Oleidesulfovibrio alaskensis DSM 16109: one gene and its partner. The main gene of each other region encodes a partner of the protein of the gene in region 2 in a complex. Links are inferred from orthologs where the notes say so. Each region holds a gene or a part of one and is shown on either strand. Other genes may lie near its edges. The genes, in order: secY and secA.

Evidence for each region.
Region 1: the proteins of secA (region 2) and secY are in contact, whole or in part, in a crystal structure (PDB 3DIN), measured with the Thermotoga maritima proteins. The link is inferred for Oleidesulfovibrio alaskensis DSM 16109 from one-to-one orthologs. Residues at the interface, in WP_004082002.1 of Thermotoga maritima: Glu261, Ala262, Arg263, Lys300, Ala301, Arg302, Thr303, Ile304, Ile305, Leu323, Tyr324, Asp325, Pro326, Val329, Ser330, Tyr333, Ile336, Lys340, Phe345, Val349, Glu363, Phe364, Tyr374, Ser375, Gly376, Gly377, Glu393, Ile395, Thr482, Ser483; in WP_004081795.1 of Thermotoga maritima: Glu108, Gly109, Glu110, Glu111, Ala236, Glu237, Arg238, Arg239, Ile240, Thr241, Ile242, Gln243, Tyr244, Ala245, Arg246, Arg247, Val248, Thr249, Gly250, Arg251, Arg252, Val253, Tyr254, Gly256, Ala257, Ser258, Thr259, Tyr260, Leu261, Pro262.

Annotation. Positions count from the first base shown.
Region 1 is NZ_AXWQ01000004.1:230,980-245,868, reverse strand. The notes cover bases 11,614-14,455. They hold secY (preprotein translocase subunit SecY), read left to right. Parts: upstream 11,614-12,298; coding sequence 12,299-13,612; downstream 13,613-14,455. Other genes in these bases: map (type I methionyl aminopeptidase), read left to right, coding at 13,615-14,379; rplO (50S ribosomal protein L15), read left to right, coding at 11,847-12,296; rpmD (50S ribosomal protein L30), read left to right, coding at 11,677-11,847; rpsE (30S ribosomal protein S5), read left to right, coding at 11,614-11,665. In the rest of the region: rpsL (30S ribosomal protein S12), read left to right, coding at 1-162; rpsG (30S ribosomal protein S7), read left to right, coding at 178-648; fusA (elongation factor G), read left to right, coding at 667-2,748; rpsJ (30S ribosomal protein S10), read left to right, coding at 3,474-3,791; rplC (50S ribosomal protein L3), read left to right, coding at 3,804-4,433; rplD (50S ribosomal protein L4), read left to right, coding at 4,450-5,070; rplW (50S ribosomal protein L23), read left to right, coding at 5,084-5,374; rplB (50S ribosomal protein L2), read left to right, coding at 5,378-6,208; rpsS (30S ribosomal protein S19), read left to right, coding at 6,218-6,499; rplV (50S ribosomal protein L22), read left to right, coding at 6,514-6,846; rpsC (30S ribosomal protein S3), read left to right, coding at 6,855-7,496; rplP (50S ribosomal protein L16), read left to right, coding at 7,496-7,909; rpmC (50S ribosomal protein L29), read left to right, coding at 7,911-8,099; rpsQ (30S ribosomal protein S17), read left to right, coding at 8,101-8,367; rplN (50S ribosomal protein L14), read left to right, coding at 8,377-8,745; rplX (50S ribosomal protein L24), read left to right, coding at 8,755-9,078; and 8 more genes. UniProt on the Escherichia coli protein: The central subunit of the protein translocation channel SecYEG. Consists of two halves formed by TMs 1-5 and 6-10.
Region 2 is NZ_AXWQ01000014.1:1,119-16,335, forward strand. What follows is about bases 1,124-4,293. They hold secA (preprotein translocase subunit SecA), read right to left. Parts: upstream 3,921-4,293; coding sequence 1,326-3,920; downstream 1,124-1,325. In the rest of the region: bifunctional glutamate N-acetyltransferase/amino-acid acetyltransferase ArgJ, read right to left, coding at 1-1,040; H586_RS0109165 (hypothetical protein), read right to left, coding at 4,356-4,772; H586_RS0109175 ((Fe-S)-binding protein), read right to left, coding at 5,377-6,603; H586_RS0109180 (lipid-binding SYLF domain-containing protein), read right to left, coding at 6,603-7,352; H586_RS0109185 (FAD-binding oxidoreductase), read right to left, coding at 7,395-8,816; SsrA-binding protein SmpB, read right to left, coding at 8,929-9,396; ptsP (phosphoenolpyruvate--protein phosphotransferase), read right to left, coding at 9,424-11,202; H586_RS0109200 (HPr family phosphocarrier protein), read right to left, coding at 11,203-11,502; H586_RS0109205 (PTS system mannose/fructose/sorbose family transporter subunit IID), read right to left, coding at 11,571-12,350; rsmI (16S rRNA (cytidine(1402)-2'-O)-methyltransferase), read right to left, coding at 12,353-13,186; H586_RS0109220 (ribonuclease HII), read right to left, coding at 13,730-14,521; rplS (50S ribosomal protein L19), read right to left, coding at 14,591-14,938; tRNA (guanosine(37)-N1)-methyltransferase TrmD, read right to left, coding at 15,026-15,217. UniProt on the Escherichia coli protein: Required for protein export, interacts with the SecYEG preprotein conducting channel.

The DNA of each region.
Region 1 (14,889 bases), on a different replicon or contig from region 2:
GGTCACAACCTGCAGGAGCACTCTGTTGTTATGATCCGCGGCGGTCGTGTAAAAGACTTGCCCGGTGTACGTTACCATATTGTTCGTGGTACTCTGGATACTGCCGGCGTGCAGGATCGCCGCCAGGGACGTTCCAAGTACGGCGCCAAGCGTCCGAAGTAGCGAAGGGAGTTTTTCATGCCTCGTAAAGGACCTATCCCCAGACGTGAAGTTCTGCCCGATCCGGTGTATAACAGCCGGCTCGCTGCCCGCTTCGTCAACCGCATGATGGTTGACGGCAAAAAGGGCGCTGCAGAAAAGATTTTTTATAAATCTCTTGAAGTGCTGCAGGAAAAGACCGGCGAAGATGCAATCAAGGCCTTTGAAAAGGCTGTTGATAACGTAAAGCCCTTCGTCGAAGTCAAATCCCGCCGCGTCGGCGGTGCCACCTATCAGGTGCCCGTCGAAGTGCGTTCCGACCGTCAGGTGTCTCTGGCTATCCGCTGGCTCATCACCTACGCACGCGCACGTGGAGAAAAAGGCATGGTAGGACGCCTGTCCGGCGAACTGCTTGATGCTTTCAACAACCGCGGCGGTGCCGTGAAGAAGAAGGACGACACCCATCGTATGGCTGAAGCCAACAAGGCTTTCGCTCATTTCCGTTGGTAACGTCCGAGGATTAGTCACGTGTCCAGAAAAGTAGCCATACCCCAGCAGCGCAATATCGGTATCATGGCCCACATTGATGCGGGAAAAACCACGACTACCGAGCGCATCCTTTTCTACACCGGTGTGTCTCACAAAATAGGTGAAACGCACGAAGGTCAGGCAACCATGGACTGGATGGAGCAGGAGCAGGAGCGTGGTATCACCATCACCTCCGCAGCTACCACCTGCTTCTGGAAGGATTGTCGAATCAACATCATCGACACCCCCGGTCACGTGGACTTCACCATTGAAGTCGAGCGCGCGCTGCGCGTTCTGGACGGCGCTGTAGCCGTGTTCGACGCCGTTGCCGGTGTCGAGCCTCAGTCTGAAACCGTTTGGCGTCAGGCTGACCGCTACAAGGTTCCGCGCATCTGCTTCGTCAACAAGATGGACCGCATGGGTGCCAACTTCTTCCGTTGCGTGGATATGATCCGCGACCGGCTGAAGGCAAAGCCCCTTGCGCTTCAGGTTCCCATCGGCAGTGAAGACGAATTCCAGGGCATCGTCGATCTCGTCACCGGAAAGGCTGTTGTTTTCGACAAAGCCTCCAAGGGTGCCGAGTTCGCCGTGACCGGCGTTCCTGCCGAGCTTCAGGACCAGTTCGACGTTATGCGTCTTGAACTGATCGAGGCAGTGGCTGAAGAAGATGACGCGCTGATGGAAAAATACCTCGGCGGCGAAGAGCTGACCGAAGAAGAAATCCACAGCGCCATCCGCAGGGCCACCATCGCCAGAACCGCAGTGCCGGTTCTGTGCGGCTCCGCTTTCCGCAACATGGGCGTTCAGCCCCTGCTTGATGCGGTGGTGGAGTACCTGCCTTCGCCTGTTGACATCGAACAGATGGTCGGTGCCAACCCTGACAACGAAGAGGAAAAGATCGTCTGCCCCTGCAAAGACGAAGAGCCGCTTGCCGCCCTGGTGTTCAAGCTGGCATCTGACCCCTACATCGGTCACCTTTCCTTTATCCGCATCTACTCCGGTTTCATTGAAGCCGGTATGACCGTGTATAATGCCAACACCGGCAAGAAAGAACGCATCGGCCGCCTGCTGAAGATGCACGCCAACAAGCGTGAAGAAATCAAGTGGGCCGGCGCCGGCGATATCGTTGCCGCTGTGGGTCTCAAGCAGGTTTCCACCGGTGACACCATCTGCGAGATAAACCGTCCGGTCGTTCTTGAGTCTCTTGACATCCCCGAGCCTGTTATCGAGGTTGCCATCGAGCCCAAGACCAAAGCTGACCGCGATGCGCTTTCCGCAGCTCTGGCCAAGCTGGCAAAGGAAGACCCGTCCTTCCGCGTGAAGGGCGATGATGAAACCAACCAGACCCTGATCGCCGGTATGGGCGAACTGCACCTCGACATCATCGTTGACCGTCTCACCCGTGAGTTCAGCGTCAACGCCAACGTCGGCAAGCCGCAGGTTGCCTACCGCGAAACCATCAGCAAGGAAACCAAGGTCGACCACAAGTACGCCAAGCAGTCCGGCGGACGTGGACAGTACGGCCATGTCGTGATCGAGGTCGAACCCAACCCTGAAAAGGGCTACCTGTTCGAGAACAAGATCACCGGCGGTGTTATTCCCAAGGAATACATCCCTGCTGTTGACAAGGGTATTCAGGATGCGCTGAAAAGCGGCGTTCTGGCCGGCTACCCCATGGTGGACGTCAAGGTTGCTCTGGTGTTCGGCTCGTACCACGAAGTCGACTCGTCGGAACAGGCCTTCTACGTTGCCGGTTCCATGGCAGTGAAAGAAGCTGCACGCAAGGCTTCGCCCGTGCTGCTCGAGCCTGTCATGGACGTTGAAGTTGTGACTCCCGAAGAATACCTCGGCGACGTCATGGGCGACCTGAACGGCCGCCGCGGCAAGATCCAGAGCATGGATTCCCGCGCTGGTGCACAGGTTATCCGCTGTCACGTGCCGCTGAGCGAAATGTTCGGTTATGCTACCGACCTGCGTTCGCGCACTCAGGGGCGTGCCAACTTCACCATGCAGTTCGACCATTATGAGCGCGTTCCCGCCAACCTTGCCGAAGAACTTACCAAGAGTAAGTCCGGCGAATAAGCTGGCTGAATATGCTTATCCGGCGCCCCGCTTTTGCGGGGCGCTTTTTTTTGCAGAAAATAAAAAAAGAAGGTTGACGGGAAGGGCACACCTCTATATAAGAACACCTCGCTTGATGTGGTTGTTTTCACCGCACAGGCAGTAGACTTCCCCGCAAGGGGTTTAAAGGGCGGATTGAGTCCGTCCTGCTGCTCATTCAGTCTGCGGACTGAAGCTTGACATTTGCAGGCGTTACTGAATGCCTAATTAAATGTCTTGCCGTTCCAGCCGATGCGGTATTCGGCTGTAAGGTACTGTACATAAAATTTTTCCGGAGCCTTATGGTTCCTGTTTAGTAACCCTGCGGACCACCTGTCCGTCTGCGCAAGCAGATGGAAAACAGGCTGGCGACAACGTGGGCGATCTTCGCGCGAAAGCGGCGGAGCAGAGCAACAGAGGTGCCAGTCTGGCCCACCGTTTTATCTCTCTCCCCCATTTATACTGTTCCGCGAAGAAAGTTCACGACTCCGTTCTCTGCGTAAAGAGAGCGTTGTCGACCTACGTGTTTGTCCTGTGTTTACAGCGCATGCTTTTTCCCCGCTGCATGTCTTGTAAATCCGGACAAAGCGCCACCGTAAGTGAGGAACTCTGTCGCCGCACCGCGCTCGCCGCGGTATGAGGCACCGGATGGTCCCGGGCTCCTCAGAGGCAAGGGTGTCGATTCCCAGATCATGGAGTAGTTAACAATGACGACAGTTAGCAGTGATCGTATCAGGATTAAGCTTAAAGCTTACGATTACCGCATCCTGGATAAGGCTGTGGCTGAAATCGTAGATACGGCGCGCAACACGGGCGCTGGTGTGGCCGGACCGATTCCGCTGCCCACCAACATCCACAAGTTTACGGTAAACCGAAGCGTCCATGTGGACAAAAAGTCCCGCGAACAGTTTGAAATGCGCATCCACAAGCGGCTCATGGATATCCTCGAGCCTACTCAGCAGACCGTGGACGCTTTGGGGAAACTGAGTCTCCCCGCAGGCGTGGACGTGGAAATCAAACTCTAGCGAGAGGTAGTCATGGCTGAGAAGATGGGAATCCTGGGTCGCAAGATCGGCATGACCCGCATTTTCGCCAATGATGGCAGTGCGGTGGCTGTGACCGTGATTCAAGCTGGTCCCTGTCCTGTAATTCAGGTCAAGGATGCGGCCAAGGATGGATATAACGCCGTTCAGATCGGTTTTGAAGAGGCCAAAGAAAAGCACGTAAACAAGCCCGCCCGTGGTCACATGGACAAGGCTGGTCGCGGTTTGTTCCGCGTGCTGCGCGAGATTCGTCTCGAAGCTCCTGCTGAGCAAAAAGTCGGCGACGACTTGACCGTGGGTCTTTTTACCCCCGGCGAATTTGTGAAGGTGACCGGCACCAGCATTGGTAAAGGTTTCGCCGGCGTGATGAAGCGCTGGAACTTCGGCGGCATGCCTGCAAGCCACGGTCACGAGGCTGTGCACCGCTCGCCCGGTTCCATCGGTCACGCCACCTTCCCCGGCAAGGTTTGGAAGAACAAGAAGATGGCCGGCCATATGGGTGCCCGTCAGGTTACTGTAAAGAGCCTGCAGATCATCGAAGTCCGCGCGGAAGACAACCTGATCCTGGTCAAAGGCCCCGTGCCCGGTCCCAAGAACGGCCTGGTCATGGTCCGCAAGCAGTAAAAAAGAGGATAATCACATGGCTGTGGTTAAAGTATACGATCAGGACAAGAAGGAGACGGGTGAACTCACTCTGGCTCCCGAGGTGTTCGAGGTCGAGGTCCGGCCGGAGATCCTGAACCTTGTTGTACGCGCACAGCGCGCGGCAAAGCGCGCCGGAACTCATTCGGTGAAGACGCGTTCGACCATTTCCGGCGGCGGTGCCAAGCCCTGGCGTCAGAAAGGTACCGGTCGCGCCCGTTCGGGCAGCAACCGTTCTCCGGTCTGGCGTGGTGGTGCGGTTGTCTTCGGTCCCCAGCCCCGCGACTATTCCTTCAAGGTTAACAAGAAGGTTCGCAAGCTGGCTCTGAAGATGGCTCTGAGCTCCCGTCTGGCTGAAGAAAACCTGATGGTTGTCAAGGGCATTGAGCTTCCTGAAGTGAAGACCAAGCACATGGTGAAGGTTGCCGGCGCACTGGGCCTGGGTAAGGCTCTCGTCGTCACCCCCGAAATGGATGACAAGCTGGTGCTCAGCGCCCGCAACATCCCCGGGATCACCCTGATGACCCCCGAGCAGCTCAGCGTTTTCGAAATTCTGAAGCACGCCCAGCTGGTTCTTCTTGAAGGGGCTGTTGAGCCTGTTCAGGAACGACTGAAGTAAGAGGAAGGGTGTCATGGATTATACGCAGATTCTTATTAAGCCTCTGGTTTCCGAAAAGGCCACCTTTGTGAAGGAATCTTCCGAACAGGTTGTCTTCTTTGTGAATCCCCGGGCCAACAAGATAGAGATCAAAAAAGCCGTCGAGTCGGTTTTCAACGTCAAAGTGGCGGGTGTCAATGTTGTTACCCGCAAGCCGCAGGCCCGCACCAAACACGGACGTGTGACGGGGCAGACTGCCGGTTACAAGAAGGCGTATGTTACCCTCGCACCCGGCGAAAAGATCGATTTCTTCGAGGGAGTGTAAACAATGGCTGTTCGCAAGCTTAAACCTACTTCTCCTGGGCGCCGCTTTCAGACCGTTTCCTCTTTCGAGGAGATTACCCGTAGCACGCCCGAGCGCAGCCTTACTGAAGGCCTGACCAAAAAGAGCGGTAGAAACTGCTACGGCCGCGTGACTTCTCGTCGTCGCGGTGGCGGGCACAAGCGTCTTTACCGTATCATCGACTTCCGTCGCGACAAGGTCGGCGTGCCGGCTAAAGTGGCTCATGTCGAATACGATCCCAACCGTTCCGCACGTATTGCACTGCTGCACTACTCGGATGGTGAAAAGCGCTACATTCTGGCTCCTCTCGGTGTGAAGCAGGGTGACGTGGTTGTGGCCGGCGATTCCGTGGATATCAAGCCCGGTAACGCAATGGCTCTGTCCCGTGTTCCTGTGGGTACCATCGTGCACAACATCGAACTGTACCCCGGCAAGGGCGGACAGTTCTGCCGTGCCGCCGGAACCTATGCCCAGCTGGTCGCCAAGGAAGGCAACTACGCACTGCTGCGTATGCCCTCCGGCGAAGTGCGCAAGGTGCTGGTCACCTGCTGCGCCACCATCGGCCAGGTTGGCAATCTTGATCACGAGAAGATCTCGTACGGTAAGGCAGGTCGCAGCCGCTGGCTGGGTCGCCGTCCCAAGGTTCGCGGTGTTGCCATGAACCCGATCGATCACCCGCTTGGCGGTGGTGAGGGCAGAAGCTCCGGCGGACGTCATCCTGTGACTCCGTGGGGTATTCCCACCAAGGGCTTCAAGACCCGCGACAAGAAGAAGGCCTCTTCCAAGCTTATCATCAAGCGTCGTGGCCAGAAGTAGGAGTAGAGAATGCCTAGATCTCTGAAAAAAGGTCCGTTTATTGACGACCACGTGATGAAGAAAGTGGAGAAGGCGCAGGAATCCGGTGACCGTCGTGTTATCAAAACCTGGTCCCGCCGTTCCACGATCTCTCCCGAAATGGTTGGTCTGACCTTTGCGGTGCATAACGGGCGTAAGTTCATTCCCGTGTTTGTTACCGAAAACATGGTCGGCCATAAGCTTGGCGAGTTTTCGCCCACCCGTACCTACTACGGCCATGCTGCCGACAAGAAGAGCAAGGCCAAGCGCTAGGTAGGTGAATAGATATGCAAGCTAAAGCAACTGCTAAATTCGTTCGCGTGTCTCCGCGCAAAGCGCGCCTGGTTGCCCAGAACGTGAAGGGCAAACCTGTAGAAGACGCTATGAACATCCTGCGTTTCACCCCTCAGAAGGCCGGTGGCCTTATTTTCAAGGTGATGCATTCCGCTCTTGCCAACGCCGAGCAGCTGCCCGGCATCGATGTTGACGCAATGGTGGTAAAGCAGGTGATCATCAACGAAGGCCCTACCTGGAAGCGCTTCCTGCCCCGTTCTATGGGCCGGGCTAACCGCATTTTGAAGCGTACCAGCCACATCACGGTCATTCTTGAGGAAAGTTAGGATACGTTATGGGACAGAAAGTACATCCCTTCGGTTTCCGGCTGGGGTACAACAAGAACTGGCAGTCCCGCTGGTTCAGCAAGAAGGAATACGCTTCCTTCGTGTTTGAGGATCATAACATCCGCAAGTATGTTAAGAAGACCCTGTACCACGCCGGCCTGTCCAAAATTGAAATTGAACGCGCCGGTGGCAAGGTTCGCCTTATCCTCAGCACGGCCCGCCCCGGTATCGTTATCGGCCGCAAGGGCGTTGAGATTGAGAAACTTCGCGCAGATCTTCGTCGTAAGTTCAGCCGCGAATTCTCCATCGAGGTAAACGAAATCCGTCGCCCCGAAACTGACGCACAGCTTGTGGCAGAAAACATCGCCATGCAGCTCGAACGTCGCGTTGCTTTCCGTCGCGCCATGAAGCGCACGGTGAGCATGTCTCGCAAGTTTGGTGCCGAAGGCATCAAGGTTGCCTGTGCCGGTCGTCTGGCCGGGGCTGAAATTGCCCGTTCGGAATGGTACCGCGATGGCCGTGTGCCTTTGCAGACCCTCCGTGCCGACATTGACTACGGTTATGCCGAAGCGCATACGACCTACGGCATTATCGGCGTCAAGGTATGGATCTTCAAGGGTGAAATCCTGGACAACGAGGTAGAACAGTAATGTTGACTCCTAAAAAGGTTAAATTCCGTAAGCGTCAGAAAGGACGGCTTAAGGGTGACGCCCTCAAGGGTAACAATGTTGCTTTCGGAGAAATCGGCCTTAAGGTTCTGGAGCACGGCAAGCTGACCAGCCAGCAGATTGAAGCTGCTCGTGTGGCTGCCATGCGTCACATCAAGCGTGGCGGAAAGATGTGGATTCGCATCTTCCCCGACCAGCCTTACACCGCCAAGCCTCTTGAAACCCGTCAGGGTAAAGGTAAAGGCGCTCCGGTGGGTTGGTACGCTCCTGTGAAGCCCGGCCGTGTACTTTACGAAATCAAAGGGGTAAACCTTGAGCTGGCTCGCGAGGCTCTGACCCGCGCCGCTCATAAGCTCCCCGTGAAGACCACGATCGTAGTTAGGGAGGGCCTCTAGAATGAAGGCCGCTGAACTGAGAAAGCTGAGCATTGACGAGCTGAAGGACAAGCTTGCCGAAACCAGAAAGGAACTGTTCGATCTGCGTTTCAAGCATGCAACGGCGCAGCTGGAAAAGACTGCCGAAATCCCTGCGGCAAAGCACAACGTTGCTCGCATCCTCACGATTCTGAAGGAAAAGGGAGCATAACATGTCCGAAGCTATTGAAAACAGAAACGGCAGAGCTCTCGTCGGTGTGGTTGTAAGCGACAAGAACGATAAGACCATTGTTGTTCGCGTCGAAACCTTGGTGAAGCATCCCCTGCTGAAGAAGTACATTCGTCGCAGGAAGAAATTCACCGCTCACGATCCCAACAATGAATGCAAAGTTGGCGACAAGGTGAAGATCATCGAGTTTCGTCCGGTTAGCCGGAACAAACGGTGGCATCTGGTCTCCATCCTTGAAAAGGCGGTTTAGGGGTAAGCCATGATCCAGGTAGAATCTGCTCTGCAAGTGGCGGATAACTCCGGTGCCAAAAAAGTTGCCTGCATCAAGGTGCTGGGCGGCTCTAAGCGCCGTTACGCTTCCGTCGGCGACGTCATCGTCGTATCCGTGAAGGAGGCCCTGCCTCACTCCAAGGTGAAAAAGGGCGATGTCATGAAGGCGGTTGTCGTTCGTACTGCCAAGGAAATCCGTCGTAACGACGGCTCCTACATCAAGTTCGATACCAACGCTGCCGTACTGCTGAACAAGCAGGGCGAGCCCGTCGGCACCCGTATCTTCGGTCCCGTTGCACGTGAACTGCGCGCACGGAACTACATGAAGATTGTGTCTCTGGCCCCTGAAGTTCTGTAGGAGATACCAATGAAACAGTTTCGTATTCGTAAAGACGATAAAGTGATGGTCATCTCCGGCAAGGATAAGGGCAAGATCGGCAAGGTCTTGAAAGTTCTTCGCAAGAAGGACCGCGTCCTGGTCGAGAAGGTGAACGTTGCCAAAAGGCACATGCGGGCTAATCCTTACCTGCAGCAGCCCGGTGGCATCGTCGACAAGGAGATGCCCATCCACATCTCCAATGTAAAGGTGATGTGCGACGCGTGCGCCAAGGCCACAACGGTCGGCTATCGGTACACCGAAGACGGTAAAAAAGTTCGCTTTTGTAAAAAGTGCAACGAAATCATCGATTAAGGTGGATAACGATGACGCGTCTCCAAAATATATATCGTGAACAAGTGGCGCCGGTGCTGCAGAAAGAGTTCAACTACAAGAGCTCTATGCAGTTGCCGAAACTGGAGAAGATCTCCCTTAACATCGGCCTTGGCGAAGCCAGCCAGAACCAGAAGCTTCTGGAAGAGGCCGTGAAAGAACTGACCGCAATCGCTGGGCAGAAGGCCGTGATCACTCGCGCCAAAAAGTCCATCGCTTCGTTCAAGCTGCGTGAAGGCATGCCCATCGGCTGCCGCGTGACTCTTCGCGGTGATTCCATGTGGGACTTCCTTGACAAGCTCATGAACTTCGCGCTTCCGCGCGTGCGTGACTTCCGGGGGATTGCTGACCGTGGCTTCGACGGCCGTGGTAACTTCACCCTTGGAATTAAGGAACACACCATCTTCCCCGAGCTGGAAGTTGACCGTGTTGACAACCCCAAGGGCATGAACATCACCATCGTGACCAGTGCCAAGACTGACAAAGAAGGCAAGTTCCTGCTTGATAAGCTGGGCATGCCCTTCAAGAAGTAAGGAGTTACGGCAGTGTCTCGTACTAGTCTGGAAGTAAAGGCTAAGCGCAAGCCCAAATTCAGCGCTCGTGCTTACAACCGTTGTCCCATCTGCGGCCGTCCGCGCGGCTACATGCGTAAGTTCGGCATTTGCCGTATCTGCTTCCGCAATATGTCGCTGCGCGGCGAACTGCCCGGTGTCCGTAAATCGAGCTGGTAAGTCGCCAAGGAGTTAATAATGCTGACTGATCCTATTGCAGATATGCTTACGCGTATCCGCAACGCACACTTGGCCCTGCATAAGGAAGTGAGTGTGCCGCGCTCGAAGATGAAGGAGGCTCTTGCAGCCATCCTCAAAGAAGAAGGTTACATCACCGACTTCAAGATGGAAGAATCCTCCATCGTTATTGAACTGAAATACTTCAAGGGCAAGCCGGTTATCTCCGGCCTGAAGCGTATCAGCAAGTCCGGCCGCCGCGTTTATGTCGGTTCCACCGACATTCCCCGCGTGCAGAATGGTCTTGGCATATGCATTCTCTCCACTTCCAGTGGAGTCCTTGAAGGCACCAACGCTCGCAGCAAGAATGTGGGCGGCGAACTTTTGTGTGAAATCTGGTAGCAGGTGCAGTCATGTCTCGAATCGGAAAACAGCCTATCCCCGTTCCTTCCGGCGTGGAAGTGAAGCTGGGAGCAGACGTTGTAGAGGTTAAGGGCCCCAAAGGCAGCCTGACCACGCCGGTTTCGCCCCTGCTCAAATATGAGATTCAGGACGGCTCTGTGGTTATCACCAGAGTCGAAGAAACCAAAAAGGCATCCGCCCAGCACGGCCTTCGCCGTACCCTTCTTGCAAACTGCATCGAAGGTGTCTCCAAGGGATTCAGCAAAGTCCTTGAAGTCAACGGTGTCGGTTACAAGGTCGCCGTTAAAGGCAACAACATCGAGCTTGCTCTCGGTTTCTCCCACCCGGTGGTCATTGAACTGCCCAAGGGTATCGAAGCCGCAGCCGCAGGAAACAAGCTGACCATCAGCGGTTTCGACAAGCAGCTCGTTGGTGAAGTTGCTGCCAACATTCGCCGTGTACGTCCGCCCGAACCCTACAAGGGCAAGGGTGTTAAATATGAACACGAGCAGATTCGCCGTAAGGCCGGCAAGTCCGGCGGCAAAAAGTAGTAGGCAGGTAAGACCATGAAGTTGACCAAGAATGAATCCAGAATGCGCCGTAAAATCCGCATCCGCAAAAAGGTTTCCGGTAACGGCGCTCGTCCCCGTCTGGTGGTTTACAGGTCCAACCTGCATATCTACGCCCAGCTGGTTGACGACCAGACCGGAACCACCCTTGCCGCCACTTCTACCCTGGCTCTTGGCAAGCAGAACGGCAACGCCTTGCGCCTGACCGTCGATAACGCTTCGCTGGTCGGTAAGGAAATTGCCAAGCTGGCCAAGGAGAAGAACATCGAGCGCGTCGTATTTGACCGCAACGGCTACATCTATCACGGCCGCATCAAGGCTGTCGCCGACGGCGCCCGTGAAGCTGGCCTGGAATTCTAACAGGTAGTAGGAACTGGCATGGAACAGAACGAATTCGGCTTGATTGAGAAGATCGTCGATCTCAACCGAGTTGCCAAGGTTGTGAAGGGCGGCCGTCGTTTCAGCTTCAGCGCCCTGGTAGTCGTTGGTGACGGCAACGGGTCCGTAGGCTTCGGCATGGGTAAAGCCCAGGAAGTGCCCGAGGCTCTGCGCAAGGCGACCGAACGCGCTAAAAAAGGTATGGTGCAGGTTCCCCTGGTGGACGGCACCCTGCCGTATGAAGTGCTTGGTGCCTTCGGCGCCGGACGGGTGCTTCTGAAGCCCGCTTCCAAGGGTACCGGTATCATCGCCGGTGGCGCAGTGCGCGCCATCATGGAAGCTGTCGGCATTCACGACGTGCTTGCCAAGGCCATCGGCACCAACAACCCGCACAATGTGCTCCGCGCTACCATGGCAGGTCTGACCTCGCTGCGCAGTGCGGAATATGTGAGCCAGCTGCGCGGAAAGAAACTGGAAGCGCCCAGAAAGTAAGGAATCGGCTCATGATCAAGGTAAAACTCGTCCGCAGCCGGATCGGCTGCAACCCCAACCAGCGTCGTACCCTCGACGCTCTGGGGCTGCGCAAGATCCGTCAGGAAAAGACGTTTGAGGACAATGCCGTTGTACGCGGCATGATCGCCAAGGTTGTGCATCTCGTCGAGGTAACGGAATAATGAGACTCCACGAACTGTATCCGTTCGATGAAGAACGTAAACAGAGGAAACGCGTGGGCCGTGGCTCCGGTTCCGGCTGGGGATGTACCTCCGGCAAAGGTAACAAGGGCCAGAACGCTCGCTCTGGTGGTGGTGTCCGCCCCGGTTTCGAAGGCGGCCAGATGCCCCTGCAGCGCAGACTGCCCAAGCGCGGTTTCAAAAACTACCTTTTCAAGGCTCGTTACGAAGTGATCAATCTCGGTCAGCTCGTTGGCGCCTTTGAAGGCAAGACTGAAATCACCCTGGACGACATCTACGCACGCGGGCTTGCCCGTGCCGGCGCAGCTGTCAAGGTTCTGGGCAACGGCGAATGCAATGTCGCCGTAAAAGTGGAAGCGCACAAGTTCAGTGCTTCTGCTGTTGAAAAGATCCAAAAAGCCGGTGGCGAAGCCAAGGCACTGGAAGGTTAGCCGTGGCTTTGAGTGGTGTAGAAAATCTGGCGCGTCTGCCTGAGCTTAAGAAAAAGCTTTTGTGGACCTTCTTGTTGCTGGCCGCATACCGCATCGGAATTCACGTTCCTGTGCCCGGGGTGGACTCTGCAGCTTTGGCAGACTTCTTTGCCAGTGTTCAGAACACCCTTTTCGGCCTCTTTGACATGTTCTCCGGGGGCGGACTTCGCAATCTGTCGATTTTCGCCCTCGGCATCATGCCCTACATCTCCGCCTCCATCATCATCCAGCTTCTGCAGGTCGTAAGCCCTGAGCTGAAGCGGATGGCCAAGGAGGAGGGCGCTGCGGGACGCAAGAAAATCACGCAGTACACCCGTTACGGTACCGTACTGATCGCCGTGATTCAGGGCTTCGGCATTGCCATGAGCCTTGAGAGCATGCAGAGCCCGACAGGGGCGTCTCTGGTACTGGCGCCCGGCTGGGGTTTCCGACTCACCACCATTCTAACTCTCACCACAGGCACTGTGCTTATCATGTGGCTGGGTGAGCAAATAACCGAAAAGGGACTTGGCAACGGTATATCGCTGGTCATCTTTTCGGGCATCGTCGCCGGACTGCCCGGCGGCCTGATGAAGACCATCCGCCTGATCGGCACGGGTGATCTGAGCATTTTCATGGTGCTCATACTGCTTGTGTTCATGGCGGCTGTTCTTGCTTTCATCGTGTTTATGGAGCGTGGCCAGCGCAGGATTCCCATCCATTACGCCAAGCGCCAGATGGGCCGTAAGATGTATGGCGGCCAGACTTCGCATCTTCCTTTGCGGGTCAATACCGCCGGTGTCATTCCGCCCATTTTCGCATCCAGTCTTCTGCTTTTTCCCGCCACCGTGGCCAGTTTTTCCTCGGTTGAGTGGCTGCAGACGGCTGCTGCGTATTTTGCTCCTCACACGTTGCTGTACAATGTAGTCTTTGTGGCTCTGATTATTTTCTTTGCGTTTTTCTATACTGCGATCATTTTTGATCCCAAAGATATCGCGGAAAACCTGAAAAATCAGGGCGGCTTTGTTCCCGGGATACGTCCCGGCGTAAAGACCAGAGAATACATTGACAAAGTGCTTACCCGCATCACGGTGTGGGGTGCACTGTATATTGCCGCAATATGTGTTCTGCCCATGGTTCTTATCGCCAATATGAACGTTCCGTTCTATTTTGGCGGAACCGGGCTGCTGATTGTCGTCGGGGTTGCCATGGACTTCATGTCCCAGGTGGAATCCCATCTGATCTCCCGACAGTACGAAGGCCTCATGAACAAGGCCCGTATCAAGGGAAGGCGCTGACGGTGAAAAAGTATCGCGGTATCTTTCTCAAAAACGAGAAAGAGATAGGCTTCATGCGTGAAGCCAACCGGATTGTGGCTACAATTCTTGATGTCCTGGGCGAGAATGTTCGCCCAGGCGTCAAGACTTTGTACTTTGAAGAGCTTGCTCAGGACCTGTGCCGTAAGCACAATGTCCGTCCTGCATTTCAGGGGTACGGGGGCTTTCCCTTTGCTCTTTGCTGCTCGGTCAACGAAGAGGTCGTTCACGGCTTTCCTTCCGAGCGGGTATTGAAAGAAGGCGATATTGTCAGCTTTGACATGGGTGTCATTTACGAAGGCTTCTACGGAGATTCGGCCAGAACGTATGCCGTAGGCGAGGTTCCGGACGAAACGGCCCGTCTTCTCAAGGTGACTCAGGAGTCGCTGATGAAAGGCATTGAAAAGGCCTTGTCGGGTAACAACCTGTACGACATTTCCGCCGCTGTTCAGCAGCATGTGGAAAATGCCGGTTTTCAGGTGGTCCGGCGCTTTGTAGGGCACGGAATTGGACGCAAGCTGCATGAAAAGCCCGAAATTCCGAACTTTGTACCGTTCGGCCTTCCCGGCGTACCTTTGCGCCCCGGCATGGTGCTTGCTATCGAGCCCATGGTGACGGCGGGAACGTATGAAGTGGAGGTGTTGTCCGACAACTGGACAGCGGTGACAAAGGACAGGAAGCTTTCGGCGCATTTCGAGCATAGCGTTGCCATTACCTCCGACGGCCCGGTAATCCTGAGTCAGGCGTAACCGGATACGTTTGTAAGTATAAGGGTTGACTCAGACAGGACGCAGTGATACTTAACCGCGTTCTGGGTCTGTTTTTACCCAGGCACGTTGTTGCACTAAAGGTCCAAATACGGAGACTAAAATGAAAGTCAGGCCTTCTGTGAAGAAAGTATGCCCCAAATGCAAGGTCATCCGACGCAAGGGCGTTTTGAGAGTGATCTGCGAAAACCCCAGGCACAAGCAGCGCCAGGGATAATCGAACAGGAGTTCGACTGTGGCCAGAATTGCTGGAGTTGATCTGCCCCGTGGCAAGAGGGTTGATATCGCGCTGACCTACATCTATGGCGTCGGTCGCGCTACTGCCCTGGAGATTCTTGATACCACCGGTGTTGACTGGACTCGTAACATTGACGACCTGTCTGCCGACGAAGTGAACGAAATCCGTAAGGAAATCGAACAGAATCACAAGGTTGAAGGCGATCTCCGCCGTGAAATATCTAGCAACATCAAGCGTCTGATGGACATCGGCTG
Region 2 (15,217 bases):
TCTGCGTCCACAGGGGTGGGGGCACCGTCTGCGAATATGGTCACGCCGCATATGCTTACGCTTACCTGTGCGGGGTCGAATGCCGCTCCGGAGCGGCCCAGCGCTGCCACGATGCGGCCCCAGTTGGCGTCTTTGCCGTAGAAGGCGGTTTTTACCAGCTGTGAATGTCCCACCGTGCGCGCCGCTTTTTCGGCATCTGTGTCATCTGCAGCGCCGGTAACGGCAATACGCAGTACTTTGGTGGCACCTTCGCCGTCCTGCACCAGCATATACGCCAGATCACCCATGAGCGCAGTGACAGCCTGCTGCAGCAGGGGCAGTTCTTCGGGCAGTACTTCCACGCCGGAAGCCCCGTTGGCCAGCCCGAACACCGTATCGTTGGTGGATGTGTCGCCGTCCACGGTAACACGGTTGAATGACTGTGCCACAGCATCGCGGAACATCTGCTGCCAGACATGGACAGGTACCTGCGCATCGCACAGCAGGACGGCAAGCATGGTGGCCATGTTGGGGCATATCATGCCCGCACCCTTGCATACGCCGGCCAGATGCACCTGCCCGCCCTGCAGAGAAAGACTGGCTGTGGCTGTTTTGGGAAAGCTGTCCGTGGTCATTATGGCGCGCGCAAAATCATCCAGCCCGCAGGAACCGAGTCCGGCCGCCAGTTGCGGCACAGCCTGCTGCCACAGGTCCATTTTCAGCTGCTGTCCGATCACTCCCGTGGAGGCGGGCAGGATTTCAGACGCTTCAATGCCGGTGGCGGCGGAAATCATTTCCAGCGTCCTGCGGCAGTTGGCAAGACCTTCTGCACCGGTGCATGCGTTTGCCTGCCCGGAGTTGATGACAATGGCGCGGGCCTGCCCGCCGGCAGCCGCTTCCATGGCCACAATCACCGGAGCTGCCTTGAAGAGGTTGGTTGTGAAAACCCCGGCCGCACATGCGGGGCGGTCGCTGACAATAAGGGCCAGGTCGAGCCTGTCGGGGGCTTTGAAACCCGCAGGAACCGCGGCAAATGAAAATCCTTTGATATCGGTCATTATTCCGGCCTTTGCTGATGTGCCGCAGGCACAGGTGGCTGCACCGCCGTCTGCCGTGGCACTGGAGATGATATAATAGACCGGTACATTGCCCCATAAGCCGGTGCTGCGCAAGCGGCCGCAGGCTGTGCAGTGCACCGCGCCGTAAAAAAGGGCGGGAGAATTTCCCCCGCCCTGTGTGGTCCGTTTGTCAGGCATGTACCGCGGCTGGCACCGCTGAGCGCCGGTTGTGTCTGTATACCGGCAGAATGTGTCGGCAGTGTGTCTGCCGCCGTGTTTGTCGGGCGATCAGGCCCCGCAGCATTTTTTATATTTTTTGCCGCTGCCGCACGGGCACGGATCATTACGGCCGACTTTCGGGGCGTTGCGCCGCGAAGGGGTTTTTGCGCCGTCCTCATCACCGCCGGAATATGACAGCTCGGCGGGTTGTTCTTTGTGGCGCAGTTCTGTGGCTTTTGCTTCCTGCAGACCCGCGGCTTCGGGCTGTTCTGCCGGATCGGCGGCTTCTTCCACCCGCTGCAGCCGCAGGCGGGTGAGCGCACGGAAAACGCTTTCCTTGATGCTCCAGAGCATGTTCTGGAAAAGTGAAAAGCCTTCGCGCTTATACTCCTGCTTGGGGTCGCGCTGACCGTACCCGCGCAGGCCGATGCCGTCGCGCAGGTGGTCCATGTTCAGCAGGTGTTCTTTCCAGTTGCGGTCCAGCTCTTCAAGCAGGAAATAGCGCAGGATGTCGCCGTATACCGGCCCTGCATCGCGTTTGAGTTTTTCCAGCATGCTTTCCACCGCTTTCTTCACATCTGCCGCGGAAGGCAATTCCGGAAGCTTTTCCTGCTGTTCCGAACCCTTGAGTGCGAATTCGGGGTACACGCGTGAAAGGAAAAAGGTTTCTTCAAGCCGGGCGGCGATGGCCGCATGGGTCTCTTCGTCGAGGGCTTTGCCTTTGGTCTGCTCCAGCGGTGCGTAGATGTCCTCGATGATATCGTCGAGAAACTCATGGACCGAAGGTTCAAGATCGTCTTCCATCATGGTATCGCGGCGCAGGCTGTATATGACCTCGCGCTGCTGGTTCATGACGTTGTCATAATCGAGCAGGGTCTTGCGTATTTCAAAGTTGTGTCCTTCGACACGTTTCTGGGCGTTTTCTATGGCGCGTGAAACCATTTTGTTTTCGATGGGTTCGCCTTCCTGCATGCCCAGTCTTTCCATAAGCCCGGCTATGCGGTCAGAGCCGAAAAGACGCAGCAGGTCATCTTCCAGCGAAAGGAAAAAGCGTGTTTCGCCGGGATCGCCCTGACGGCCGGAACGGCCGCGCAGCTGGTTGTCTATGCGCCGTGATTCGTGACGTTCCGTACCCAGAATGTACAGGCCGCCCAGCTGGGGCACACCTTCACCCAGCACTATGTCGGTACCGCGGCCCGCCATGTTGGTGGCAATGGTCACTTTGCCCGCCTGACCTGCTTCTGCCACGATTTCTGCTTCTTTTTCGTGTTGTTTGGCGTTCAGCACATTGTGCGGCACGCCTTTTTTCTTCAGCATGCCGGCGATAAGCTCGGATGTTTCAATGGATATGGTGCCCACCAGCACAGGTTGTCCCTTGTGGTGCAGTCTGGCTATTTCTTCCACGATGGCGTTGAATTTTTCAGGCCGCGTTCTGTATATGGAATCGGGCTGGTCTTTACGTATCATGGGTTTGTTGGTGGGAATATTGACCACTTCCAGATCATATATCTGCTGGAATTCCACAGCTTCGGTGTCTGCCGTGCCTGTCATGCCCGACAGTTTTTCATACATGCGGAAGTAGTTCTGGAAGGTGATGGATGCCAGCGTCTGGTTTTCGGCTTCCACCTTTACGCCTTCCTTGGCCTCCAGCGCCTGATGCAGTCCGTCTGAAAAGCGGCGTCCGGGCATCAGTCGACCGGTGAATTCGTCAACAATGACGACCTGATCGTCTTTTACGATGTAGTCCACATCGCGCGTGAATATGCTGTGTGCCTTGAGCGCCTGCAGAATGTGGTGCTGGAAGGAAATGTTCTGCGGGTCGTACAGGTTGTCCAGCCCGAGCAGTTTTTCGGCTTCCTGCACGCCTTCATCGGTCAGGGCCGCAGCGCGGGCCTTTTCGTCCACGGTGTAGTGTGTATCGCGTTTCAGGCGCGGAATGATGTCGTTGACGCGGCGGTACAGCCCCGTGGATTCATCGGACGGGCCGGAAATGATCAGCGGCGTACGGGCTTCGTCAATAAGAATGGAGTCAACTTCGTCGACAATGGCGAAATGATGGGGGCGCTGGACAAGCTGTTCTTTGTAGAACTTCATGTTGTCGCGCAGGTAATCGAAGCCGAACTCGTTGTTTGTGCCGTAGGTGATGTCCGAGGCATAAGCCGCCCGGCGTTCTTCATCGTTAAGCCCGTGAACTATGACTCCCACGCTGAGCCCGAGAAAATTGTAGATTTTACCCATCCACTCGGCGTCGCGGCGGGCCAGATAGTCGTTTACGGTGATCAGGTGCACACCTTTGCCGGTCAGCGCATTGAGAGCCGCGGGCAGCGTGGCCACAAGGGTTTTACCTTCACCGGTACGCATTTCGGCTATTTTGCCGGAATGCAGGGCTATGCCGCCGACCATCTGCACGTCGTAATGGCGCATTCCCAGCACGCGTTTGCCTGCTTCGCGCACCATGGCAAACACCTCGGGCAGAATGCTGTCAAGTGACGTGCCCTGCTGCACTTCGGCGCGCAGCTCAGCCATACGGGCGGATATGGCCTCGTCCGGCATGGTGGCGATGTTTTCTTCCAGCGCGTTGATTTCTTTCAGGTAGTGGTTCAGCGATTTGAGATAACGGTCGTTTTTGGAACCGAAGACTTTTTTGACAATGGAACCGAGCATTCTGTCTCCCGGGCGGATGTATGTATTCGGCGCATGGTGCACGCTTTTGGTTACGTCTGTGTGACGGGCACACAGCACAGCGGCAGCCGGCTGCCGGACAATGGCAAAGCCGCGTTCCGCCGGTACCTGCTTGGGGCACCCGGCATGGGCGCATCTGGCAGGAATGTGACAGGGGACAGCGGGCGGACTTTTGCCGAACCAGAAATTGGTAATTGAAACAGGATAAGAACGCAACGTTCCGCGTCAAGCTCCGGTACTGCTCTTGCTGACACATTGCGGCGGGGCCGCATGCTGCGCATTTGTGCGTGACATGCACCGTTATGGCCCAGTGAAGGCAGAAGGCTGCGCCGGACGTGCTGCGGGCTGCCTTTGTGTCTGCAGCAGGCAGCCGCAGCCTGCGGGCGCGCGGCGGGCTGTAAAGTGTGTTGCAGCGGCTTAACTGCCGGACTGGCGGGGTGCTGTGCCGCGGTTGCGCGACAGACGGAACGGAGCTGATTTTCTCTGTTTGTGTGCCGCATTGTGCGGTGCGAAAACCGTTGCAAGCTCGGCACGGGTGTCATCGTCGTAATCCGGAACGTCCGGACCTTCGCCGTAGACGCTGTTTACGACGGCCTGCTGGCGCGAACTGCGCGCGGGGTGGATGAGGGTAAACCGGTCGCGGCGGCGTGCTGCAACGCCTGCGCCTGCGGCTTCGGCAGGCGTGATGACAGGCGTAATGACAGGCAACTGCCCTGTGCAGGGACTGGCGGGCTGCGGTGCGGTGTTTTCGGGGTGCAGCAGACTGACGACGACAGCAGCATCGTCGCCGGATACAGCGGGGGGCGAAACGGGGGGAACAGGTTGTTTTTTCATGGGGGGCTCCTTCCGGTTGTACCTGATGTCGGTGTGCTCCTTGTTCCGGATATGGTCGAAGGCCTTCCGGGGGCTGAAGTGCCATCTTATTACACAGTAGTCTTTTGCTGTAGTGTGTCAAGCAACGCAGTATGTCTTTTGCGTTACGTCTGATATCCTGTATTTACACAACAAGATGTAATCTTGAAAAACGACTGCAACGCCATGGGGCTGTAATTGCTGAACGGACGGGTACATACGGGATACATGAAAAAAAAGTGCACAACAGCGTACGGGAGGGGGACATGCAGCGCCGGAAGGCGCCCCCGTATGGTTTGAACACCGGAAGACAGGCCGGAACGGAAAACAGAAAAATCTCCGGGCGGGGGCTGTTATCTGAAGCGTTTCAGGATGGTCCGGTCAATGTATCTGTGCCCGCTTCTGCAAAATATTTCGGGCAGCCGGCCGCCACGGTGCGCGTACACAGGCAGAGTCACACCGCCTGACCGGATGCCGCTGACGTGCGGCAGCGGGCGGGCAGGCGGTTGCGGAACTATCTCCGGACTTCGCCGTCACGTTTTCAGGGTCTGCCGGTGCGGTGCTGCGGCAAGCGGACCGCAGCCTTTCAGACCGTCAGGACATCAAGCCAGTGATGTACGGCGACATGTTCCGGCGCGGTACCGCTCAGCTGCAGGGTACAGCCGGAGCATCCCGTTACCACCGGCGGAGGGCAGGCGTTGTCCTGCGCGGGGCACAGGCTGTCCAGCGCCTGCCAGCAGGCTGCATTGACCATGCCGCACAGCGAAGGGGCGGCAAGCTGCATTACTCCGCCCATACCGCAGCACTGGCGTGTGGTCATGCCCGCCGGACGTATGCGTCTGCCGTGCGCTGCTGCGGCAGGCGTTTGCGCGGCCATGGCGTACAGCAGGGCCGCATCGGGGTCGTGTTGTGCGGGGGCGTGGCATGGCTGGTGATAACGGAACCATTCCGGAGCGGTATCCAGCACCTGCACCGGAAATTTTTGCAGAAAAACGGACAGCGGCACCACGGACTGTGTCCATAGGGCGGCTGAATCCGGCGGTGTTTCGTGCCACAGCTCTTCATGCCGGGCATACCCGTGCAGACCGTGGGCACAGGTGGCGCAAAATGTGACAAGCAGCGGCCTGCCCGCGTTGTGCCAAGCCGTTATATTGGCATGACGGGCCTGCCGCGCGGCATCGGGCAGGCCGGCGTGTTCCAGTGTGGCACCGCAGCAGGTGAAAGCGGTCTCCGGCTGCGGACGTATACCGGCCAGTTCCAGCAGGGCGGTTGCTTTGCTGCTCCAGCGCGGACGTATACGCCGCGCGGTACAGCCGGAAAACAGCATGACCGGCCGCAGGGGCGGCTGTGTTCCGGCCGCGGGAGCCGTCATGCGGAACCAGGGTTGCGGCGGGGTGTCGTGCATGGCCGCCAGTTTTTCCATCAACGGGCGTGCGGCCGCCGGGGCCGGCAGTCGGGGGGCCATGCGTCCCAGCGTGGCCATGGCCGGCCACAGAATGTTACCGCCGTTTATCCAGCGTTGCCACAGCCACTGTGGCCATCCTGCATGTTCGGCACGCAGGGCGCCCAGTGCCGCGGGCACGGAAAGGCCCTGAGGACAGGCTTTTTCGCAGCGGCCGCACGAAACGCATTTGTCTGCCAGCAGACGCGCCGGCAGGGCTTCGAGCAGTTGCGGGTTGCTGCGCAGCGCGGCCATAAGCTGATGTTTGGCTTTGGGCGAAAGCTCTTCCTTGCCGGAAACAAGAAAAACGGGACAGACATCAAGACAGCGTCCGCAGAGGATGCAGTCCCGGGCGGGATGGGGGTGTGACATTACTGTGGGGTATCCAGACCGTATGTGGCGTTGTTCAGTTCGGTGACCAGCCGCCGGACGCCGGGATTGTCCGCCGAGCGGGCAAAGAGAATGTCTTCCGGCGTGGCGCGTGGTCCGTAATAGGCACTGTTCATGGGGCCGCGGGGTGCCAGCGAGGCAACCTGCACGGTGCCGCCGAAATAGAACCCCTTGTTCATGGCGGCATAAAAAACTTCATCGCGTTGAAAGCGTGTGAGGGTGGAGTATTCGTCACCCGTACCGGTGGGGCCTGCGGCCACGGCAACCTGCAGACCCGCGGAACCGTTGTCGTGCAGCGCTCCCTGCAGGGCTTTGTCGGTCATAAATGCCATGATGATGGCCGCCTGTTGCGCACCTGCCTGAAACCCCCAGCTGGCGCCGGTGATATTCATGAATACAGGCGGGCTCCAGTCTCCTGCAGGGCCCTTGGCAAAAAGCAGGCCGGTGCCGCCGCGTACACCCAGTATAAACCCGCCGTTGACCAGCGAGGGAATAATGAGCAGCCCTCTGGCTTTTTCCAGATACAGCTGGACCGAACCGGGCGCATCCGGCCCCAGAAAAAGGTGCAGCGTGCTGACGGCGTCGTCCACGATTTCCTGCTCGTAGGTGCCGTCTGCCTTTAGCGGCAGCGTGCCGGAAGACGTAATGCAGCCCGTCAGCACCACGCACAGGGCTGCGGTGAAGGCAAGCGGTATAATGCTGCGGCGCAAAATGCTCCATACGGCTGTCATGGCTGCTCCAGAGTGGTGCCGGTGCCTGTCTGCCCGCGGGGGTCAGTAGGCTTTGCCGGGATTCATGATGCCTTCGGGATCAAAGGATGCCTTTATGCCCGCCATCAGTTGCCGTTCCACAGGCGACAGCTGGTTGTCGATGTACGGGGCCTTTGTAAGCCCCACGCCGTGTTCGCCGGACAGGGTGCCGCCCATGGAAAGCACGGTATTCATAATTTCTTTTTTGGCTGCCACTGCTTTTTCCCGCACGCCGGGCAGGGATTTGTCGTGCATGATGTTCACATGGATGTTGCCGTCACCCACATGACCGAATGTAAGTATGGTCAGGCCGTGCTTTCTGCCTGTGGCCGCAATGTCTGTGAGGGCGGGCAGCAGCATGCCCCGGGGCACGGTCACATCGTCGCTGATTTTGTCCGGCGCCGCAAGGTACGATGCGGGATTGATGCCGCGGCGTATTTCCCACAGAGGTTCTTCTTCCTGCGGGCCGCTGCCTGCGGCCTGCCAGACGGGTGTGCAATCCGCGTCGGACTGCAGGACTGATTCCAGTCTGCGGCGTTCCGCTTTCAAAGCTCCGCTGGTGCCGTCCAGCCGGAAAAGCAGGGCGGCACGGACATTGCCGGGCCATGGGGGCGTGCGCCGCAAAGCCAGACAGTCCAGCGTTTCCGGCCCCATGAATTCCAGCGCGGCGGGCAGCATGCCGGCGCGGAACACATTGCGTATAGCCTGTACCGCCTGTTCCATGCCGGAAAAACCGGCCAGCAGCGACGCAGTGGCCTCGGGCAGGGGCAGCAGCTTCAGGGTTATTTCGGTCATGATACCCAGCGTCCCTTCGCTGCCGGTCATCAGGCGCACCAGGTCGAGGCCCACTACGTTTTTATGACACCGCCCGCCTGTGCGCAGCATGCGTCCGCCCGGCAGGGCTGCTTCCATGCCCAGTACATATTCGCGGGTTACGCCGTACTTGAGGGCGCGCATGCCGCCCGCACAGGTGGCGACGTTGCCCCCGATGGTGGAAATGTTCAGACTGGCGGGATCCGGCGGATAAAACAGCCCCTGCCGTTCCACATTCTGCTGAAGGTCGCGGGTGATGACGCCGGGCTGCACCACGGCTACAAAGTCGTCAGGCGAGATATCGATGATGCTGTCCATAAGCAGGGTGGACACCACAATGCCCTGTGGTTCCTGCGTACCGGTGCGGCGCGGGTCGGCGGGAACACAGGCGCCCACCACGTTTGTGGCGCGTGCTCTCGGATACACGGGAATGCGTTCTGTCTGTGCATATTGCAGCAGTTCGGCTATCTGTCGCGCTTCACGCGGTCTGACAACCGCCATGGGGCGGGCATCCAGCCTGCTGGCGTCCATGCCGAAAACAAACAGTTCCTCGGGGCGGAACAGGCAGTCGCCTTGGGGAAAAAGGTCGCTGAGAAAACGTTGGTGTTGGTGCTGGTGCGTGGTGCGTGTCATCTGGATGGTCCGGCGCGCAGGCTGGCATGGGGCGGCAAGAGGTTACGCCGGTGGCTGCACCGGCGCGGAAAAAAGGAAACACCGCACCTGACGCGCGGTGTTTCCTGCGGTATCAATGACGCATGATTTCTCTGCGGGTTTCGCGTTCCACGTCACGCTGTTTGATGTCCTGACGTTTGTCGTGCAGCTTTTTGCCGCGTCCCACGGCAATTTCCAGCTTTACGCGTGAATTTTTGAAATACAGCTTCACGGGTACCACTGTCAGGCCTTTTTGTTCCACACGGGCGCGCAGCGTGTCTATTTCGCGCGCGTGCAGCAGCAGTTTGCGGTCACGGTCGGGGTCATGCTGCACATAGCCCGCATTGGCATAGGGCGCTATGTGCATGCCCACTATCCACGCCTCGTTGTTGTGAATGGTGACATAACTGTCAGTGAACGAAACCTGTCCGGCACGAAGGCTTTTAACTTCCGTGCCTGCCAGCGCAATGCCTGCCTCGAAAAATTCGAGCAGCTCGTAAAGATGGCGCGCTTTTTTATTCTGGGCAATGAGAGCGCCGCCCGATGATTTTTTTTTCGTCATAGTGTGTTCCGGTATCTGCAATTTCCGTTAGTCGTCATGATCGATAAGTGACGAATAGAAGGTGAGCTCTTCCGGAAACTGTTTGAATATTGTGTCTTTGACCACGCGGTTGATGCGGGCCACAGTGGCGGTGCGCAGCACTTCGTTGAGCAATGTCTTGCACTCTTCCATGTTGGTGCGGCGGATAATGCGCTTGATGCCGGGGATAGACTGCGGGGCGATGGAAATGGCGTCAATCTGCATGCCCAGCAGAATGGGTATGCAGTAGGGGTCTGCCGCCACTTCGCCGCATACGGAAACCTCGATGCCTTCTCTGTGAGCCGCGTCTACCACAAACTTGATGGACCGTACAATGGCCGGATGCTGCGGCTGGTACAGGTACGAGACATGCTTGTTGCCCCTGTCTATGCCCAGCGAGTACTGAATAAGGTCGTTGGTGCCGATGCTGAAAAAATCCACTTCCTGCGCCAGTGAATCGGCTATGAGAACGGCCGAGGGCAGCTCTATCATAATGCCCACGGGCATGTTGGGATTATACGGCTGGCGCGCGCGGTCCAGTTCCATGCGCACTTCGTTGAGCAGCACCTTGGCCTGCCGCAGCTCCTGCAGGCCCGAAATCATGGGAAACATCAGCGCCACGTTGCCGTGCACACTGGCCCGCAGAATGGCCCTCAGCTGTGTTTTGAAAACATCGATATTGCGCAGGCAGTAGCGAATGGCCCTCAGCCCCAGTGCCGGATTGGGTTCACGCATGAGGGTCTGCTCGGTGAGCATTTTGTCCGCGCCCACATCCAGCGTGCGGAAAATAACCTTGCCCGGTGCCATTATGGACGCCAGCTCGGAGTATTCTTCGTACAGCTGGTCTTCCGTGGGCAGCGCGGGGCGGCTGAGGTATGCGTATTCGGTGCGGTACAGGCCCACGCCTTCGCCGCCGCTGTCCAGCACCTGTGCCACTTCCTCGGTCATCTCAATGTTGGCGACCACTTCCACGCGGTAGCCGTCCACTGTTTCCGCAGGCAGGCGGCATTCCTTGTGCAGGGCTTTCTGGTAGGCTTCAAACTGGAACTTGAGTTCGGTATAGTCTGCCAGCTCGTCTTCATTGGGATCGACGATGATGAAGCCGCGCAGTGCGTCAACGATGACCAGATCTCCGTCATTGACGTGTTCTTCCAGATTGCTGACGCCGACCACGGCGGGAATGAGCATGCTGCGGGCCAGAATGCCCGTGTGGCTCGTTTTGCCGCCTTCGCTTGTGGCAAACGACATGATTTTGTCCAGCGGCAGTTCCATGGTATCCGCGGGAGCAAGATCGTGCGCCATAAGCACCATGCGCTCCTGCAGCGGACGCTTGAGACAGCCGGAAGCACCCATGAGCCGTTTGCTGATGCGGTCGGCCACCACACGCACGTCCTGCACCCGCTCGCGGATATAGTCATCCTCGATGCTGCTGAACGCCAGAGCGATGGCTTCGACGGCCTGTTCCAGAGCCCATTCGGCAGTGATGTTCTGCTCCTGAATGCGTCTGGCGGCGTCTTTTATAAGCTTGGGGTCGGCGGCAATGAGCAGGTGCGAATCAATGATGGCCGCATGGTCTTTGAGTTCGGCGGGCACCCTGTTGCGTGCCTGTGTGAGCTCGTTCTGCACGGCTTCCACGGCGGATTCAAGCCTTTCCACTTCGCTTTGTGCCGCACCGGGCGTCACAATGCCGCGCGGCAACGTGCTGATGTTGTCGCGCCATGCAAAAAAGGCTTTGCCTATGGATATGCCGGCGGAAACCGGAATACCGTGAAGAATGAGACGGGCCAATTACGTGTCCTCGCGGAAGCGGTTGGCAAATGTTGCGGCAAGATGCCGCAGAGCTTCGCGCGCATCGGGTCCGCTGGCTCGCAGCTCCAGCGCAGTCCCTTTGGCCGCAGCCAGCGACAGGATATCAAGAATGGATTTGGCGTCCACCTCCGCGTCGCCTGATGCCAGTACTATGCGCGATGTAAAGCGGGAAGCTTCCTTTACCAGTCTGGCGGCGGGGCGTGCATGCAGCCCCTGATCATTGGCGACGCGGACAGTGAGGCACAGTCCGTCTTCTATTTCACGAATCTCTTCCTGCACGGGAGAGGTTCCTCCAGCATTGTATGCGTATATGTTTTCCGGCCGTGCCGGAACGTTTGTTGTATGCGTCAGTCAGCGGGCTGCCAGAAAAGATGCCACTCCACGGGAACATACGCCGTGGCGAACGGCAGTGCCAGTATAACAGCCGTAAAAATAAACAGCAGCAGCATGCGCGACATGTGCAGACGGCCCACCAGCGCGGCGAACAGTCCCAGCGCGGCGCATGCCGCAGCCCACAGGGCCGGACGGTCATGCGCGGGAAACAGCTGCCACAGCAGCACCGCCGCCAGCACAGCATTACCCGACTTCAGCCTTTCACCCCAGTTTATCAGGTTCCAGTTGCGCAGCCGGTTGAGCACTTTAAGCCCTTCGCGCAGTCCGGCGATGAAGGTGAACAGCTTGAACGCCTGCAGCGCCGTGAACAGAAAAAGCCCCAGAGCAAACGCCGCCGACTGGTAACCCGCCACCAGCAGACTGCATGTGGCCAGCGACCACGATACCAGCATGGTGCCTCCGAAAACGGAGTCGCCGATGGCTGACAGGGTATAGGCCGTAGTATCCTTCAGGTTGCGCAGAATCTGCGGCGGGAAGGTCTGCGCGGCTATGCCCGCTTCCAGTGAAAGAAACGTACCCACCAGCAGCGGTGTCCAGAAAGGATGGGTATTGTAGTGCCGGATATATTTTTTGCGGGCCTCGCGCCGTTTTACCGGATCGGGGTATATGGCCGCAAGGCCGGGTTCCATGGCATGCACCAACCCGATATTCTGCATGCCGCGCGTGTTGAATGCGGCCCCCACTGTGTAGGTGCGCAGAAAACAGCGTAGCAGGGTTCGTGCGTCCAGTGCCATGGTCAGGTCCGTAAATCCTTCATGATTTCGTAAATTTCTTTCACGCTCCAGCCCGGAGCCCGGTCCGCTGTTCTGCGGGCGACTTCACGCGGTTTGCCTCCCAGACGCATCTCATCTTCGATAAGCGCACGCAGAGCCTGCGTGTCGAGAGCCTGCTCTTTTTCGGGCGGTCCGACAATTACTGTTATTTCGCCCAGCAGATCGTCCGGAACGGTCTGAAATTCTTCAAGACGACAGAGAATAAACTCCTCATGGGCCTTGGTCAATTCTCTTGCCACGCAAAGTTCCCTCGGGCCCAGTGCGTTGTAAGCCGTTTCCAGCGTGGTCCGCAGTCTGTTTTTGCGTTCAAAGAAAATGAGCGTCGACGGGGTGCGGGCAAACTCTTCAAAGAACGCGAGCTGCTCGGACTGTTTGCGCGGAGCAAAACCCAGAAAGGTGAACGGCTGCGGCGCAATGCCGCTGGCAGCCAGCGCACAGAGCGGAGCGCTGGGACCGGGCACGGCAGAGACGGTTAATCCTGCCTTGCGGGCTGCTCTTACCAGCCTGTAACCGGGGTCGGAGAACAGCGGGGTGCCTGCGTCGGATACCAGCGCCAGCGTGCTGCCGGCGCGCATGGCTTCAAGCATTTCCGGAATGCGCTGTTCCTCGTTATGATCATGGCAGCTGACAAGGCGGGCTTCTATACCGGCGTTGCGCAGCAGTCCTGCCGTTCTGCGGGTGTCTTCGGCCAGCACCATGTCGGCAGCTGCCAGCACTTCGCGTGCGCGGGGCGAAAAGTCACCAAGGTTGCCAAGCGGCGTCGCCACCACCCAGAGACTCGGAGAGGTCGAAGGCATGGGGAATATGCTCCACGCGTAAAAGTTGTTCCGGAGAATCCGGTGCACCGCCCGCACGGTGGGAACGCTGCGGCGAACCGGCGCCGAACAGGCGCGATGCAGCTTTGCCCAGTATGCCCGGCAGTCCGGAACCTGCGGCGCGGCGGGCCTGAGCGGTTCCTGCGGCACGGGCCGCCTGCAGCGACATCTGCTCCGGCTCAGGTGCGCGTGCTTCTGTGGTTACACAAACAAGGTCAAAGCGGCAAGGGCGGTCCCACATATCGTTGCTGGACAGCCACATACCGGCAGCCCTGACAAGCCTGCTGCGTTTGGCCGGAGTAAGGGCTTCGTGAGGCGACTCCAGCCCCCGAGCGGCACGGGTTTTCACTTCGGCGAACACAATGGTGCCGTTGTCCTGTGCGATGATATCCAGTTCCAGATGTCCGGCGCGCCAGTTGCGGGCCAAAATGCGCATGCCCGATGCGGCAAGATAGGCGCAGGCCGCTTCTTCACCCAGACGGCCCGCGGCAATGTGCGCGGGACAGCTGCCTGCGGCGCGGCGGGCTACCATAGCGTGTTCTGGTCGGCGGCATGCGGGGCGGCCGCCGGTTTCACTTTGGCAAAAGACAGGCGGTGCATGCGGCAGGGGCCTAGCCTGCGGATAGCCTCGATGTGAGCCGCTGTACCGTATCCTTTGTGCGTGGCGAAACCATATCCGGAGTAACGTTTGTCCAGCGCCGTCATCAGTCTGTCGCGAAATGTTTTTGCCAGCACCGAAGCGGCGGATATGGCCATGACACAGCCGTCTCCGCCCACTATGGCTTCCTGCGGCACACTGAGGCCGGTGACGGCCTGCAGCACCTGTCCGGGAATGGTTTTGTCGCCGTCGACGGCAAGAAAAACAGGCGGAAGACCGGCAGGCATGCTGGCTGCCGCGCCGCCGCCGCGCAGGTGACGTACCGCCAGACTCATGGCGCGGTAAGTGGCCTGAAGAATGTTGATGCGGTCTATGACCTGAGGCCACACCACGCCTACGCCCCAGCGCACGGCGCACGACTTTATGGCCGGTTCCAGTGTCAGGCGGCGTTTTTCCGAAAGCTTTTTAGAGTCGGTAAGGCCGGAAAGGGCAGCGGCAATGTGCGGCGCTGCAGGGGCACCGGCGGGCGGCAGAATTACAGCGGCAGCAACCACCGGTCCGGCCAGACAGCCGCGACCGGCTTCGTCTATGCCGGTAAAAAAGGCAGGGTACAGAGAATCGCGCGGACCGGCGGGGTCAGCGTGAGGCAGAGTATGCGGCAGCAGAGACTGCATGCCGGAAGCAGAGGCCGTGAGGCCGTTTTTTGTGCGTGCGGCCATGGCTGTGCCCGGATGATCACGAAAAAAAAGGGGGCGTGCGAGAGCAGCCCCCTTTCCGGCTTCGTATGACTACCAGGTCTTGAGCGGCTTGATACGGGCGGCTTTGCCCTTGAGGTTGCGCAGGTAGTACAGGCGGCTGCGGCGAACGCGGCCCTGCTGCACAACTTCGATACGGTCGATGAACGGGGAATGCATGGGGAACACACGTTCCACGCCCACGCCGTTGGAAATCTTGCGAACGGTGAAAGTGGCATTGGTGGTGCCGCGGCTGATGCGGATCACGTTGCCATGAAACACCTGGATACGCTCCTTTTCACCTTCGACAATACGCATGTGTACTTTCACGCTGTCGCCGGATTTGAACTTGGGGATGTCCAAGCGCATCTGTTCGAGTTCGATCTTTTTAATGATATTCATATTCGTGTCCCCCTTGGAACCTGATTTATCCGCAATAGGGAGTTTGCGTCCTGGTTTGAAACATTTCGGCACTGCCGTGGTCAGCCCCTACAGGGCGTCGCCCAGCACCCTGTCCACAATAATCGCGGCTGCTGTACGCACCGATAGATGGTTGTACCCATCAAGTGACCGTATCGGCCGCAGTATGCCGTCGCAGCGTTCCAGCACATCCGGAGCCAGCCCGTGAGCTGTGCCGAACAGAAGCAGCACTGGTTTTTCACGCAGCATGCGGCGGACCGA